Regions from separate parts of the Lysinibacillus sp. BNK-21 genome, predicted to be linked through region 1. Evidence: riboswitches for the same ligand, from Rfam matches in the RefSeq annotation. Region 1 holds a riboswitch; the other holds the start of a gene.
The links. A riboswitch is a leader RNA that binds a small molecule or an ion and turns the genes downstream of it on or off. The one in region 1 is predicted to bind cyclic di-AMP.
Positions count from the first base shown of each region.

Region 2: it holds a riboswitch for cyclic di-AMP, as region 1 does, so the genes downstream of both, ACMGGO_RS21355 (APC family permease) here and ACMGGO_RS07100 (TrkH family potassium uptake protein) in region 1, are expected to answer to the same signal.

Region 1 is NZ_JBLQTS010000001.1:1,405,984-1,409,453, forward strand. It holds gene ACMGGO_RS07100 (TrkH family potassium uptake protein) at 1-1,036, opposite strand, end outside; cyclic di-AMP (ydaO/yuaA leader) riboswitch at 1,153-1,294, opposite strand; gene rpsU (30S ribosomal protein S21) at 1,547-1,720, shown strand; gene ACMGGO_RS07110 (NfeD family protein) at 2,033-3,361, shown strand; gene floA (flotillin-like protein FloA) at 3,365-3,470, shown strand, end outside.
Region 2 is NZ_JBLQTS010000001.1:4,250,103-4,253,572, forward strand. It holds gene ACMGGO_RS21355 (APC family permease) at 1-1,693, opposite strand, end outside; cyclic di-AMP (ydaO/yuaA leader) riboswitch at 1,812-1,961, opposite strand; gene ACMGGO_RS21360 (PepSY domain-containing protein) at 2,175-2,699, opposite strand; gene ACMGGO_RS21365 (PepSY domain-containing protein) at 2,790-3,461, opposite strand; gene ACMGGO_RS21370 (HAMP domain-containing sensor histidine kinase) at 3,458-3,470, opposite strand, start outside.

The sequences.
Region 1 (3,470 bases):
TAGTTTCAGTAACAATTCTACGTTTAAAGAGAACGACATCTTCTTTTCCTCGAATTTGTGACCACATAGTAGCTACTAAAACAGCAAAGGTTGTGATTTTAATACCTCCAGCAGTCGACCCAGAGCCTGCCCCAATAAACATGAAAAGAATCATTAAAAATAATGTAGAATGCGTTAAGTCCCCAATAGCCAGTGTATTGGAGCCAGCAGTTCGTGGTGTAACCGCTTGGTAAAGGGAACCTAATACTTTACCCCATTCGGATAATGGTCCAAGAGTTTTTTGGTTGCCATACTCAAACAAAAATATCAAAATGGTTCCGCTAACAGTGAGCAAAAGTGTCGTTACTAAGACTATTTTTGAATGGACAGAAAGCCTTTTAGTTACACGATATTCATACAATTCATTCATCACAATAAAGCCTAATCCACCGATTGTAATAAGAGCACAGATGGTGAAAACAACAAAGGGGTCATCAACATAGGCAGTCATTCCGTTAAAGCCACCCATTAAATCGAAGCCCGCGTTGTTGAAGTTGGATATGGCATGAAAAAATCCAAAATAAAGGGCCTTTCCAATAGGCATATCAAAAGAAAAACGAATCGATAGAATTAGACCACCGATTATTTCAATACATGCTGTAAAGAGCAATATTCTTTTCACTAATCGAACAAGACCAGCAATAGAGATATTATTAAATGCTTCTTTAAGCAGCAGTCTTTCTTTTAATGAAATTTTCTTTCCAAGCAGTAAAAATAATAATGTGGCAAATGTCATAAATCCTAAACCGCCAATTTGGATTAAGAATAAAAGGACCACTTCGCCAAAAATAGAGAAGGTATCACCTGTATCAACTACAATTAAACCTGTGACACAAGTAGCTGATGTAGCAGTGAATAAAGCATCTAAAAAGGGCAAACCCTTCCCATCCTCAGTAGAAAATGGCATTGTTAAAAGAAACGTACCTATGGCAATGATAAGGGCAAAGCCCAGTACAAGAATTTTGGGAGGATTTAATGCTCTTTTAAAATTGTTCATTTAATATTTCCTCAATTCTGAATAGTAAACAACTGTTTGTTAGATGGCATAATAAAAAGACCTACGATTAGAGCATGAAAAGGGTAGAAAGCATGCTAATAATGGTGGTCAATAACGACCTCCTTCGCTTTAGCCGACGAAGTTAGCTGACGGGTAGGATGGCGAAAGAGCTTTCTCATCCCTTCTGCTAAAGCAGAATTAACCCCAAAAGATTGGTTCCTCCGTTCTCAAATAGTTGAGATTTGGCCGATATGAAATTGAATGTGATTATTCTACGCCCTTATTCTATTTTTTGTAAACCCCTTAATTGTTAAGAAAATGTAATTATTTTTATTGTGGGCGAATTGTGTGTGAATAATTCGAGCAAAAATAAAACCAAAAATTCACTTGATAATTTCGCATACTTTCTATTGACCATTATTAGACAATACGATATAATTTTTTAGTACACAACAGAAGGTGATTTGCCTAATTGTGTATTGACGTGTGTTCGGAGGGAGGGAAAGAGAGATGTCAAAAACTGTCGTTCGCAAAAACGAATCGCTTGAAGATGCTCTTCGCCGCTTCAAACGTACTGTATCAAAAAGTGGTACAATTCAAGAAGTTAGAAAGCGCGAGTTCTACGAAAAACCTAGCGTAAAACGTAAAAAGAAATCAGAAGCTGCACGTAAACGTAAGTGGTAATTTAATTTCCCATTAAAAATCCCTACGTTCATAACACGCAATTGTATGATTCACTGAGCAGACAAAGTTATACCTGAAATTAATCACATTTTTGATTAATTTCAGGTATTTTACATTGCTCAACTTTACGTACATATGAAAAAGCCGAATGAAATCACTTTGATTCATTCGGCTTTTTTGCACATACTAAGTGTTAGTAATTGGCATTAGATCGAATGATAAATAATTAATAAATTTTTTAAGATTTGTGAAACTTTTCGCATGATTGACCGTATATACAGAGGAGAGGCATGTTAGAAGGGAGGGAAAAAGATGCGAAAACGGAGAATCCTCAGCTATTTACTAGTGATATGGATGACTTTTTTGTTAGCGTTTCCATTAACTTCGGCTTTTGCCAGTAATAAGGTTTATCATGTTCCGATTCATAATGAAGTAGAGCGAGGACTTCATGCATTTTTAGAACGAGCTTTTAAAGAGGCTGAAGAAAACAATGCTGAGGCGATTATCTTAGAAATACATACGCCTGGCGGTTTTGTGAATGCAGCAAGCGATATCGCCATGCTTATGGATGCAACGCAAATAAAAACGATTGCTTATATTAATAAGGATGCGCACTCAGCAGGAGCGTTTTTAGCCCTACATGCGGATGAGATCTACATGGTTCCAAATGGAACAATCGGTGCAGCGGCAGTTATCGATTCAGCAGGTAATGCAGCCGACCTAAAGGCCAATAGCGCTTGGCTTGCTCAAATGAAAGCAGCAGCAGAAACGTCAGGGCGCGACCCTAAGTATGCATTAGCAATGGCAGATACCAACTATGAACTACCAGAATACCGTGCTGGCGGAAAGAATTTGTTAACCCTATCAGCCTCAGAGGCAGCAAAGGTTAAATATTCTGAAGGGACGGTTAAAGATTTTCAGGAGCTTTTAGAAGTAACCAACTTGAATGGTAGTGATGTTGTTCCCATTGAACCAACCTTTTCTGAAAAGTTAGCTCGTTTTATTACAAATCCCATCATTGTACCTATTCTATTGTCTATCGCTAGCTTAGGACTTGTGATGGAGCTTTATTCGCCAGGATTTGGTGTTCCAGGTATAATGGGCTTATCAGCACTTGGTTTATTTTTCTTTGGACATATGGTGGCCGGCTTTGCGGGATATGAAACATTATTGTTATTTATTGTTGGCTTAGCCCTTTTAATTGCAGAGTTTTTTGTCCCCGGTGGAATTGTTGGTATTTTAGGTGGTGTCTTAATAGTACTAAGTCTGATACTGGCAGGTGCAAATATGATGCAAATGATAGTAGCAATTCTCATTGCGCTTGTGATAGCGATGATAGGAATGGTGATTCTGATGAAATTTTTCGGAAAAAAACTGCATGTCTTAAACAGGCTTGTGTTAATGGATGCAACCACGACAGAAGAAGGGTATGTATCCAATGTGAATCGCACAGAACTGTTAGGAAAAATTGGGAAAACGCTTACACCACTTCGTCCATCTGGAACAATGGTACTTGGTAGTGAACGCATTGATATTGTATCAGAAGGTGGCTATATCGATGCCAATCAACATGTAGAAATTATTAAAGTTGAAGGCTCACGCATTGTTGTGAGACAAACAGATAAAGAGATGGAGGAATAGAAAATGGGTTTTGATTTAGCTTTGATTGGTCCTATTGCTGGACTAGTTATTTTATTCATTGTGCTTGCGGTATTCTTTACCTTTGTACCCGTTGCATTGTGGATTTCTG
Region 2 (3,470 bases), 2.8 Mb from region 1:
TAACAACTGTAACTTTATGACCTGTCTTCGTACATTGATGTTCTACTTTATCAATAAATTTAATTAATGGCTGTGTAATGCTGCGATATGGTGAATAGTAGGTAACTAATCGTACATCAGGTTGCCAGGCGTTCCACTTCTCTTCAAAAGCTTTTGCATCTGCTTGATCGAAAGCTACGTAAAAGGCTATCACTTTATCAACCTTAAGTGATTTGGCATAATGTAGGGAGTTTTCAACCACCTTTGTTATACCAGCTACTGGCACAATGAAAACATTCCCCTCAATAGTAGCCAGTTCTTCATGATTTAATCTTAACTGTTCTCCAACAGCTTGATAATGTTGCTTAATGCGATGGAATACAAAAATAATAATTGGTAAAAAGATAAACACTGGCCATACTTGAGGCATTTTTGTCACAAAAAACATCATTGCCACGATGAAAGAGATAGCAGCCCCAATTGTATTGATCGTAAATTTTGCTACCCAGCCTTTAGGTTTTTCGCGCCACCATTTTCTCATCATTCCCGTTTGCGCTAATGTAAAGGGAATAAATACGCCTACTGCATAGAGCGGAATTAAATGCTCTGTGGCCCCGTCAAAAAGTATAATTAAAAAATTGGCTGCAATACCTAGCATTAAAATACCATTTGAATAGCCAAGACGGTCCCCACGAATTTGGAAGATTCGTGGAATAAAACCATCCTTCGATAAATTCACAGCAAGCAAGGGAAATGCTGAATATCCTGTGTTTGCGGCAAGTACTAAAATCATTGCCGTTGTCCCCTGTACAATATAATAAAGAAAATTCCGACCAACACTAGCTTCTGCTAGTTGGGAAACGACTGTTGCTTCTGCTGTTGGTGCAACGCCATAAAAATAAGCTAGACTAACAATCCCGATGAATAAAACGGCTAAAATGGCGCCCATTGCTAAAAGCGTTTTAGCAGCATTATTCGGGGCAGGATTTCTAAAATTAGGTATAGCGTTAGAAATAGCCTCTACTCCTGTTAACGCTGAGCTTCCTGAAGCAAATGCCTTTAATAAAATAAATAGGCTAATCCCTGCCACTGGTGTGCCAATCTTTGGATGTAGCTCTGCAGGCACCTGTCCAGTTGCCACATTATAGAGCCCAATCCCGATTAGCAACAGCATAACGCCTACAAATATATAAACTGGGTACGCCAAGATAGAAGCTGACTCTGTTACACCTCGCAAGTTTAAAATCGTTAAGAAAATCACAAATATAATAGCAATGGGTACATTATAAGCATGAAGACTTGGAAATGCAGATGTAATGGCATCTGTCCCGGCCGACACACTTACTGCTACCGTTAAAATATAATCAACAAGCAAAGAACCCCCTGCAACAAGACCTGCATTCACGCCTAAATTTTCTCGTGATACGACATAGGCGCCTCCCCCATGTGGATAGGCGAAGATAACTTGACGATAGGATAAAATCAGTGCCACGAGTAGAATAACCACTCCAGCGGCAATAGGTAAAGAATACCAAAACGCCATTGTACCTACCGTCATTAGGACAATTAAAATTTGTTCTGGTCCATAGGCTACTGATGACAATGCATCTGACGATAATATGGCCAGTGCCTTTGTTTTACTGAGCTTTTGTTCCCCTAACGCATCGGATCTTAATGGTTTGCCGATTACATAACGTTTGAATGAGGATTTCATTGATAAACACCTTCTAGTTTCATAGAATGTGTTTCGCCTTTCTAAATTACATCAAAAAACGCCTACAAGTCATCACTAAATAAGACCTGTAGACGCTCATCCGTCTGCCAAGCTCCACTTTTCTGCTCTTAACGCTTACGAGGTTAGCTGTCGGATTCGGGCCTGAGTAGCCCTACTCCTCCACAAGGAAGAGATTCACCCCAAGAATGGCTATGCCATCCATCAAAATTGGTTCCCCCGCGTTTAGTTGCTTCAGCGATTTAGAAATTTGAAACTTTTATAATGATGTCATATTACGCCTGCTAATTGAAAAAGTAAAGAAGAAAATTTTTCTCTTTTTTGAGTAAAAGCATAGGCTTTTTTTGAACATATAAATAATCGCTTCTTAAAGAAAATTTCCTGAATACCTAGTCAATACCCACAATATAAACAATAAAAACTGCCTTAAAGGTATATTCTACCTTCAAGACAGCTCATTATATTAGTCATCAAAGCCTTGTTCAAAGTCGATAATGTTCCCAGAGACTGCATCCACATCTACTTCGTATTCATATTGACCGTCTTTCAGTTCAATTTCATATACACCATCATCAAGCTTAATTTTTGTCACTTTACCCTTTGCTTTTGTTTGGGCTGTCTTGATAGCCTGCTCTTTTGTAATTATTTTTGTTGTAGCAGTCGTAGCAGGAATATGATCATCCCAATCATCGTCATCTAGACGTTCCTTTTTCTGCTTGAGCAATTTTCCACTATAAGCATCAAATTTTAAATCATATTCTTCTGTATCTGTATACACCTCTACTTCATAAATAGAGCTAAACTGATTTTGGTCAAACTCGATATTGGCAACTGTACCATCCACTACCGCTAGAGCTTTCTTCTCAATTTCCTGCATGGATAAGACCTTTTTTTCTTGGGCATTTCCTGATAATAAAGTCGTCGAGCCAATCGCTGCACCCACTCCCAGTGTAATTACTAGTGCTGGAATCATGATCATTTTTTTCATGTTCATCTCTCCTTTGTTTTATCTAAACTTAGCTTACCAAGTGAAGATGATAGAACTATAAGAGAAACATTAGAATTTCATGAGAATGATTTAATGATCGTCATCCCATGTTACAGACAGTACTTTTCCTGAAACAGCATGAATTTGAAATGTAGCTTCGTCCTCCTGCGTTTCAATCTCAACTAAATAGTAACCACCCTCTGGGGTTTCTTCAAAATCAACTGAATCCACTTCACCCTTTAATTGCTTAAGAGCTATTTGAATGGCCTGTTGCTCAGTAATAATAGGCTCTTCGATAGGTTGTTCTTGTGGCTCAACCTTTTTCTCAGCCAGTAGTTCGCCAGTATAACCATCAAACGTTAAATCCTTTTGAATTTCCTCATTTTCAACACGTACAGTGTAAATGGAGTCTGTAAGCATAACGCTTTCTATATCTCCATATTCCTTTTTAACCATTTGTCTGATCTGCTTTTCTGTTAAAAGTAATTTACTATGTCCTTCTTTCAGGATTAGATCAGTCACCTGTTGTGTCGTAACATCGAGTATAGCTGCATACTTGACATCGTCACGCGTAAAAAGCATTTCAAAGTTATTTCCTTGTTTTTCAACCTGTGTAACATGACCATTGTAGATAGTCTCAATATGCCGAATAGCCTGCGCTTCACTAAGAGGTTGAACGTAAAAATAACGATGTTGAACAAACCAAATTACTCCACTACAAAGAAGGATAATAACAACAATTACTAACATCCACTTTTTCATTGCTGTCCC